3 regions of the Colwellia sp. Bg11-12 genome follow, and region 2 is predicted to be linked to each of the others. Evidence: predicted binding sites of a transcription regulator. Region 2 holds the regulator's gene; each other region holds the start of a gene.
The links. The regulator FNR, encoded in region 2, switches genes on or off when oxygen is low (the NO sensors DNR and NnrR bind a similar motif). The targets are predictions, from matches to a motif close to TTGATCTAGATCAA.

Region 1 (3,292 bases), on a different contig from region 2:
CTTGAATTTTAAAAACAAAGCCAGTGAACTTTTCTTCTTGGGCGGTAACTTCTCTAACGTCTGTTAAACGTGGTAAGGGTTTTGGCGCCCATTTAGTTAAACCGTTAAGCATATGGTCAACACCAAAGTTACCCAAGGCAGTTCCAAAAAATACTGGTGTGAGTTCACCCTTTAAAAATTCTTCTAAGTTAAACTCATGTGAGGCGCCAGAAACGAGCTCTAACTCTTCGCGTAAATCATCAGCATAGGTACCAATGACTTTGTCTAATTCCGGGTTATCAAGCCCTTTGATAATTCTCTCTTCTTGGATCATATGACCAAGGCCTGACTGATATAAAAATATCTCGTCAGTTAAAATGTTATAAACACCTTTAAATTCTTTACCCATGCCAATTGGCCAAGTAATAGGCGCACATTTTATTTTAAGAATCTCTTCTACTTCATCCATTACTTCCATTGGATCTCGTACATCGCGATCCATTTTATTCATAAAAGTAATAATGGGTGTATCACGTAAGCGAGTAACTTCCATTAATTTAACCGTACGTGCTTCAACACCTTTAGCAACATCGATAACCATTAAACACGAATCGACCGCGGTGAGAGTTCGGTAGGTATCTTCGGAAAAGTCTTCATGGCCTGGTGTGTCGAGTAAGTTGACCAAGCAGCCGTTATAAGGAAATTGCATGACAGAGGTTGTAATAGATATACCACGCTCTTTCTCCATTTCCATCCAATCAGATTTTGCATGCTGACCTGATTTCTTACCTTTAACAGTCCCGGCTCTTTGCAAAGCTTGACCAAAAAGTAATACTTTTTCAGTGATGGTGGTTTTACCCGCATCAGGATGGGAGATGATTGCGAAAGTACGTCTTAGATTAACTTCATTAGCCTGTAGCGTTGTCATGTTTTAAAAGTTCTCTTTGGTGTACATGCTAATGCACATAAACAATTTTCTTAAAGTCCTTGGGATCTTCTAATAATCCCATAATTGGCGCGCATTGTACCATAAATATGAAAAGCCGCATCAGGGGACTGTCTTTAAATAATGATTTTTATTAATAATATTTATACTAATTTTAACTTTTAAATTTTTTTTATCAGCCATAAACCATTTTTCCGTAAATAAAGGAGATTTGCGTATGCAGAAGGTTAAGTCGTTAGGTAAATAGACGTGTTATTTAAATACTTGATCAAAATCAATATCCAATATGAGCAATGCTGTAAATTGAGTTTGTTCGCTGCTTTAACAAAGCGACTATATAAAATTTCAAGGTGATACCGTGGACTTAGCAAGAAGAAATTTTTTTAAAGCAAAAAAACTAACCACAACACCAGCAGTTCGGTTGCCATGGGTGATTAACGAAGTCACTTTTATTGATGGTTGCACACAATGTGGTGACTGCATAACATCTTGCCCTGAAAACATTATTAATAAAGGTGATGGCGGTTTCCCTGAAGTTAATTTTCTATTGGGTGAATGTACCTTTTGTCAGCAGTGTGTCGAGAGTTGTCAGCAAAATATTTTTATTGAATCTGGTCTTATTGCTTCAAGTAATGCTTGGGATTTAGATATATCAATTAAGAGTGATTGTTTGGCGGCTAATGGAGTCTTTTGTCAAAGCTGCCAAGATAGCTGTGAAACTGAAGCTATCTCTTTTAAGTATATCAATTCATCCGTACCACAACCCCATATTACGCTGAACGATTGCACAAGTTGTGGCGCCTGTGTGGCTATTTGCCCGCAATCATCCATTCAATTAAAACCCAAAAATTCAGCAGAAGAACAATCTGCAAATACCAATAGGAGAGTTATATGAGTGCTCTTGAACAAATGATTTGGAATATTCTAGGTTATTCATCGATGCCCGTTATTTTTTTAGCCGGCTTTGCCGGTACCGCACTAGTTGCTATCGCACTTTTAAAAATGTTAGGTGTTAAATCTGTAGGGGAAGAGTAGTGATAAATCTATTAGAAGAATCCATTAATATTGCGGGTGTACTTTTTGTTGCTCAGTCAAGTAACACTGAGGAAGTGGCTAAAGAATTAGGAAAGTTCCCTGGGGCTGAAGTGCATGAAATTGCCGATAATGGCTCTATGGTAGTAACCATAGAAGAGAACGATTTAAACAGAGGTGAAAAAGGCAAAGGCCTTATTAACACCATAACAGATATGAGTAATTTACCGGGCGTGGTCTCATCATCATTGATTTTTCATCATAATGATTATGGATTACCACAACATCAGGGGATAAAGGTATGACATTAACAAGACGCGATTTTATAAAAGCAAATGCAATTGCAGCAACGGCTGTAGCGGCTGGAATTGCTGTACCTACTTCAGCTTCAAACCTGATCACTAAATCGTCAGATACAACCATAAAATGGGATAAAGCCCCTTGTCGTTTTTGTGGCACAGGTTGTAGTGTGCTTGTCGGTACACAAGAAGGAAAAGTCGTTGCTACTCAAGGCGACCCTCAGGCAGAAGTGAACAAAGGCTTGAATTGTATCAAAGGCTACTTTTTATCTAAAATTATGTACGGTAAAGACAGATTAACTCAGCCTTTACTGCGGATGAAAGACGGTGTTTATGCTAAAGAAGGTGAGTTCACGCCGGTAAGTTGGGATACTGCCTTTGATGTCATGGCTGAAAAGTTTAAAGCGGCTTTAAAGAAAAAAGGACCAACTTCTGTCGGTATGTTTGGCTCGGGTCAATGGACCGTTTGGGAAGGTTATGCCGCTTCAAAATTAATGAAAGCAGGCTTTCTAACCAACAATCTTGATCCTAATGCGCGTCATTGTATGGCATCTGCTGTTGGTGGTTTTATGCGTACCTTTGGTATCGACGAACCTATGGGCTGTTACGATGATTTAGAAGCTGCGGATGCGTTTGTACTTTGGGGCTCTAACATGGCAGAAATGCACCCCATTCTATGGTCGCGTTTAGCTGATCGCCGTTTAAGTCACCCTCATGTAAAAGTTAACGTATTATCAACCTATAAGCATCGCAGTTTTGAACTTGCTGATAACGGTATGATTTTCACACCGCAAACAGATTTAGCGATATTAAATTTTATTGCAAATTACATTATTCAAAATAATGCCGTGAATGAAGACTTCATGAAGAAGCATGTGAATATTCGTGAAGGCGTTACGGATATTGGTTATGGTTTACGTCCTTCTCATCCATTACAAAAAGCGGCTAAAAATCCTGATAGTGGTGCCTCAACACCGATGAGTTTTGAGGACTTTGCTAAGTTTGTAAGCACTTATACGATTGAGTACACCTCTAA
Region 2 (3,292 bases):
TTAATGGCTAATACATCACAGTTTAGACGGTCAATTACGTGCTCTGCGGTATTGCCGATCAATGCTGCTGAAATTCCTGTACGGCCAATGGTTCCTAAAACAACTAATTCTGCATCGATTTCGTTAGAAATACTTTGAATAACATCTTCAGGTAAACCCTCTTTCACGTGCGTGTTTTCAATGGGTATGTTGTAACTATTTGCATGACTTTCCATTGCACTTCTATGGTGGTTAAACATGGTCTCGTTATATTCGCAGGCATTAAACTCTGGGATTTCAATGGCAATATTTACAGGCGTACCTGGGTAAGAATTAACTAAGTGGATATTAGCCTTAATGAGTGATGAGAAAGCAATCGATTCTTGAGTTAATTTTTTATTAAGTGCTTTGTGCTCTTCATCGTCACTGCCCATGTTAAGTGCGGTAAGCAAATTACCATTGCTTGGCCAGCTATGATCTTTAACAAGTAATACAGGACAAGGGCATTTTCTGAGAATATGCCAGTCTGTTGGCGTAAAAATAACAGATTTTAGCTTATCGTGTTGATGTGTGCCTTTGATAACAATATTAAAATTTTCAGCAAGCACTTTTTTGATTATTTTCTCAAATGGACGGTTATGCCAAATAATACAAATGTCTATGTTAATATTATCGTGATTAATTTCAGAAATTTTTTCTGCTAACCATTGTTGACTATCATTAATAACAGACTGGCGCATTGCTTCACGTTCTTCGCCAGAAAGCATCGTCGTCATTTCATAAGATAAATCATAAATGGTTAAAAATGCGGTGATTTCTCCCCCACTATAGCGAGCTAATTCAATAGCACGCTTTAACGCTTTTTGATTTTCAGTGGTGGGGTCAATAACGGCTAATATTTTTTTATACTTTTCCATACATTTACTCCTAACGCATTAAATACTAATAATATTAACAATAGACTATATTTGGTACATGTTATTTGCGTTACATCATAATATTTCAATAAAAAAAATGCTTAACATGATCAATGTTAAGCATTTTATGTAAATTTCTATAGAAACTAAAGTGAAGCACACTCGTTAAGTTTATCCATATCTAAAATAGTAATAAGCTTACCTTCGACGCCAATCAATTCATTTTTTTGAAAACGATTTAATAATCGGCTAATCGTTTCTACCGTTAGGCCAATATAATTACCAATATCGCTTCGCGTCATGGTTAAGCGAAAGTCTGTCGCTGACATCCCTCGCGCATGATAACGACTCGCTAGTGTTGAGATAAATGTCGCCAAGCGCTGTTCAGCATTTTTACGATTAAGTAAGGTTAACATTTCTTGATCTGAGCGTATTTCCGAACTCATCATACGCAGAATTTGTTTTTTTAACTTCGGCATAGTATTCGATAATGTATCGAGTGTGTTGTAGGGTATTTCACAGACCATTGATGTTTCTAGCGCTTTTGCAAAGCTAGGGTGTTCTGATTCTGCAATAGCATCAAAACCTAATAAATCGCCAGCTAAATGAAAACCGGTAATTTGTTCTTCCCCTTGTTCATTTACCGTGAATGTTTTAAATGTTCCAGAGCGAATAGCGTACAACGCTTGCATTTTATCGCCGTCTTGAAATATTTGTTCACCTTTATGAATAGGGCGTTTACGGTCGATAATACTGTCTAGCGTATCAAGTTCTTTCTCATTTAAAGAAAACGGTAAACATAGCTCACTGATACTACAATTTTGACAATGAATGTGCTGAGATGTAGAACATGGCTTTTTATACATATTAACCTAAATGATTTATTTATCTTTAATAATTTCGATCATATTAAAACAACTGCTGATATGCAATCATTAAACTGTATATTCCATACATAATTATCATAAAGGCCATTGTTTTTTTAAATTTCATGTTAGTTAACAAAGACTTTATTCCAAAAGAACCTAATGAAATACTCAACAATGCCGGCAAGGTACCTAAACCAAAACATGTCATTATCAAGGCGCCACTTAGAGTACTTCCACTCGCTAATGACCAAGTTAAGGTTGAATAAACTAAACCACAAGGTAGCCATCCCCAGATAGCGCCTAATGCTAAAGCTTGTTTAGTATTTTTTACAGGGATAAACCTCTTACTTAATGGTGATAAAAAGCGCCAAAGCACTTTACCTATTTTTTCAACTTTTGATAGCCACATTAGCCATTGACCCAAGTATAAGCCTAGTAATATTAAAAATACTGCGGCGAACAGTCGAAGAAAACCTAAGGGCACACCAATATTTTTTGCAGCAATCGAACTACTAAAACCAACGATACCACCAATTAAGGTATAAGAAAAAATACGGCCAAAATTATAAGCACTGACCAGTTTAAATTGATCACTTACCTTATGTTGAGGAGATATTGCTGATGTTAGCATAGTGGTTATGCCGCCACACATGCCAATGCAATGGCCCGAACCTAATAAGCCAATAATAAAAGCAGATAAATAATCAATACTTAGCATATTAGTTACTTAATACCCGTATCATTGTCTTTTTTTTCTATACTGTTAGTTTCAGTTGAACGCTCAGCGCTTTTATTTTTGTTATCATCAAATAAAATACTCATGCCTTGTTTTTCTAAATCATCAAATTGTTCAGTTTTTACTGCCCAAAAAAATAGATATATGCCTAAGGCCGTTAGTATTATCGCAATAGGGATCAAAATATAAATAATGCTCATTGTCTTTATTCTCTATTTTTGTGTCACGATTATTTTTTGAGTAAACGTAATGAATTGGTGATCACTAATATTGAACTCGCCGACATGCCTATTACAGCCATGTATGGAGTAATGAAACCTGCAACGGCAAGTGGTAATACGATAGCATTATAACCAAATGCCCATAAATAATTTTGCCAAATAATACGGCGTGTTTTACTCGCGACACGTGTCAGCGTTGTTACTGACTTTAAACGATTATTCAATAAAATAACGTCTGCACCGCTTTTGGCTATATCAGTACCACTACCCATCGCAATAGAAATATGAGCTGCGCCAAATACGGGGGTGTCATTTACGCCGTCTCCAACCATCGCAACGGTTGAACCATTGGGTTGTCGCTTAATAATCGCCATTTTATCTGTCGCCGTCAAAGTACTGTGTACTTCATCTAAATGAAGTAACGCTTGAACTTTGTTACATCCCACTGCGTGATCACCTGATAGCATAATGGTATATATATTTTTTTTCTTCAAATTACCTAAGAGTTTTTTAGCATCTTCACGGATCTCATCCGTTAAATAAAATGCCGCCACTAATTTATTATCTTCT
Region 3 (3,292 bases), on a different contig from region 2:
GGTATTTATCATCAAAAATAGTGAAATTTCCTAATCTATCAAGTTCGTAAAGGTGCTTTTCCGATTTAATTGCGTAATATCCACCTCGACCTAAAAATAGCCAAGGTAAAGCGGCTTCTTGCTTGAACAAAGATACTCCACTACTGTAATCACTTGCCTGATTAGTTACCCCTAATGCTTCTGACATCAGTGTTGGCACAATACTTAAATGGCTTGTTTGATAATTAATTACAGCTGGCGTTTTGTTTGGCCAATGAATAATAAGGGGTACTGCAGTCTGGTATTTTGAATAATTACTATTGTGACCCCAATAACCTAACTTGCTATCATTAAACTCTTCACCGTGGTCACTAGTAATAATAACAATAGTGTTGTCTAGTTTCCCTGTTAATGAGTCAAGTACTTCACCAACTTTACCATCAATATAATGCAATGAATTTTTATACAGATTAATAAAAGGTTCCGCGTCGTAATTATCATTTAAGGCAAGAAAATTTACTTCATCTAGGCTCGGTTTAAAAAGCTTTTTATAATCATCAGGCAAAGAAAAGCCATGAGCTGAATCGAAAAATAATAAGCTAAAACTGGGTTTTTTTTGTGAATTATTACTTGACCAATCTAAGTAGTCTTTCGTTAGTTTTTCATCGCGTTGCCAAGGTTTGTTACCTTCTGATGTGAGCCTTAAAGAAGGAATATCAGAAAAAAGGGTTTGATCAAATTCAGGTAACGTTAATTTAGCACTGGCAAAAATTTGAGCTTGATAACCTTGATTAATTAAAGTTTTCATCAGTACTGGGCTTTGTTGTTCTTTTAAAACACTATCCCAATAACTACCCGGTATGCCATACATTAACGAGAACATGCCATGGCGAGTATTGTTACTACCACTGTAGTGGTTTAAGTACTGCAAAGATTTTTCCTTAAAAGCAAATATGTTAGGAGTCAATGTCTGTGAAACCATATTTGCCCGCCATGAATCAATAACAATCATAATAATATTAAACTTTGATTCTGTTTCTGTTACTGCAATTTCAGCGAGAGGATAATCCAGATTACTTTTGACTTTATTATGCTTGAGCAGTGACTGCGTTTTATGTGCTTTAACATCAAGTAAACCATACTTCGCCATCAAAGATTTAGCCGTTGTAGGGTAAGCTAAAGGAAGTAATTTACTTTGCTTGGTAATGTCTCTGTTATAGGTTCCATCCCCCCAAATGTGAATGATATGGCTAGATAAAATACATAAGGGAATTAAATAAAGAAATGCTTTGTGGGTTTTTTTATCCTTGTCTATATACCAAGTTACGGCTTTTACAATACAGTACTGTCCTATTAAAACGACAGTGATTAAACCAAGTATAATGAGCCACATTGACATTGGAAATGAAATTATCTCACTACCCCCAGCAATAAATAACTCTATGACCATCGCATTGATATGAAATCGATATAATTGATAAATAAAGGTATCAGCGAGTAATGCTGTTAATCCGATGCAACTTAAAATTAGCGCACTATAAATGACAAGTTGTTTTTTATTCGTAATCTTTGCCAACAGGTATAGAGGTAGGCTAGCTATAAAAGACAATAGACCTAATTGGCCAATACCTTGGGTTAGACCAAATAAAATACCAATAAAGCTGTCGGGTATCGTTTGGCTTTGATAAAAACGTGATCCTATGAGTAAAGCGACAACAATATTACAAAGGGTATATAGCGTGAGCCAATTATAGAGGTAAGTTCTATATGCAGTTTTTTGAGAGAACAATATGCTAAAAGATCCTTATTTTATCTAAGGACACAGCATAACATAGCTTTTTAAAATCAGTCTAGTGATGGGAAAAGTTAAAACAAAGCGATTTAATTGCGCTAGGTCAAGTTTTTATTTTTAGGTATCTATAAAATCGGCGTCATTAAATATCACAAGATAAATAGGGACTACTCTCATGAAAAAAAGTTTACTCACATTAGCTGTTTTATCCTCTCTTTCTATAACTGCAATGGCTGCAGATTATAAAGCCGGAGATTTTGTTGTACGTGGTGGTGCTACCATGGTCAACCCAGACAGCGACAAATCAGGTGTTTATGTTGAAGCACTCGGTGGTAATACACCGTTATCTGTGTCGGTTGATGACAATACTCAACTGGGTTTAAATTTTGTTTATTTTTACGATAACAATTGGGCTATAGAAGTTTTAGCAGCAACACCATTTACTCATGATATCACCATTCATGATCCTCAAAGTATTTCTGGTGGACTATTTGGCGCAAATGTTGACGGTGCAACTTTAGCTGAAGTAACTCAGTTACCGCCAACAATTAGTGCACTATATTACTTTGATAATGCTTCAAGTATTAAGCCTTACGTTGGTGTTGGTGTTAACTACACAATATTTTTTGATGAAGACTTCAAAAGTACGCCTGAAAATCTAGGATTTAACGATTTAGAACTCGATGGTTCATTTGGCTTTTCATTACAAGTCGGCGCAGATTACCTAATCAATGATAAATGGCATATAAATGCTTCTGCTCGTTATATTGATATTAATACCGACGCTACCTTCAAGATTGGTGACATTAAAGGCTTGGCATCAGTAGACGTTGATCCGATGGTTTATTCAATCATGTTAGGTTACAAGTTTTAACATTACCCATAGCGATAATACTTAATAACCTTATAAGGCAGTCACTTTTTATATAAAAGTTACTGCCTTTTTTATATTCATCATGCCTTTATTACGATAATCTTAAGTATGATTTCTTACTCAGTGCCTCATATGGATCAATATCGCGTTTTTGGTAACCCTATTAAACAATCACGTTCACCGATTATTCATCAATCTTTTGCTCAACAAACTCAACAGCAACTTAACTATCAAAGTGAATATGTCGCATTAGATCAATTTGAAAAAACGATAAATGCTTTTATGAAAAGTGGTGCTAAAGGTGCAAACATTACCTCACCGTTTAAAGAGCAAGCTATGGCATTATGTGATCATCTAACCGAACGTGCTGAACTTGCCGGCGCGGTGAATACGTTATCTTTTGCAAATGGAAAGATATTTGGAGATAACACTGATGGGGAAGGGCTTGTACAAGACTTGCTTAACCATAATGTTTCATTAAAGAATAGTCGCATATTATTACTGGGCGCTGGTGGGGCCGCTAAAGGCGTAGTTCTACCGTTATTAGCACAAGCACCACAGGTCATTGTTATAGCGAACAGAACCGTGAGTAAAGCAGAAGCACTCATTAAAAAGTTTAAAAACGATAAACTTTTTGCTGCAGGGTT

Region 1: napF (ferredoxin-type protein NapF) is a predicted target of FNR. The motif match lies at 1,190-1,203, and genes of this name have one in related genera.
Region 3: H4J39_RS05930 (OmpW family protein) is a predicted target of FNR. The motif match lies at 1,865-1,878, and genes of this name have one in related genera.

Annotation. Positions count from the first base shown of each region.
Region 1 is NZ_JACGUZ010000056.1:181,922-185,213, forward strand. Features, by position in the region: gene prfC (peptide chain release factor 3) at 1-907, opposite strand, end outside; gene napF (ferredoxin-type protein NapF) at 1,284-1,820, shown strand; gene H4J39_RS05155 (TIGR02808 family protein) at 1,817-1,960, shown strand; gene H4J39_RS05160 (chaperone NapD) at 1,960-2,262, shown strand; gene napA (nitrate reductase catalytic subunit NapA) at 2,259-3,292, shown strand, end outside.
Region 2 is NZ_JACGUZ010000061.1:37,248-40,539, reverse strand. Features, by position in the region: gene uspE (universal stress protein UspE) at 1-896, opposite strand, end outside; gene fnr (fumarate/nitrate reduction transcriptional regulator Fnr) at 1,043-1,762, opposite strand; gene H4J39_RS08130 (sulfite exporter TauE/SafE family protein) at 1,806-2,483, opposite strand; gene ccoS (cbb3-type cytochrome oxidase assembly protein CcoS) at 2,489-2,701, opposite strand; gene H4J39_RS08120 (heavy metal translocating P-type ATPase) at 2,731-3,292, opposite strand, start outside.
Region 3 is NZ_JACGUZ010000059.1:1,413-4,704, reverse strand. Features, by position in the region: gene H4J39_RS05935 (DUF3413 domain-containing protein) at 1-1,768, opposite strand, end outside; gene H4J39_RS05930 (OmpW family protein) at 1,947-2,645, shown strand; gene aroE (shikimate dehydrogenase) at 2,778-3,292, shown strand, end outside.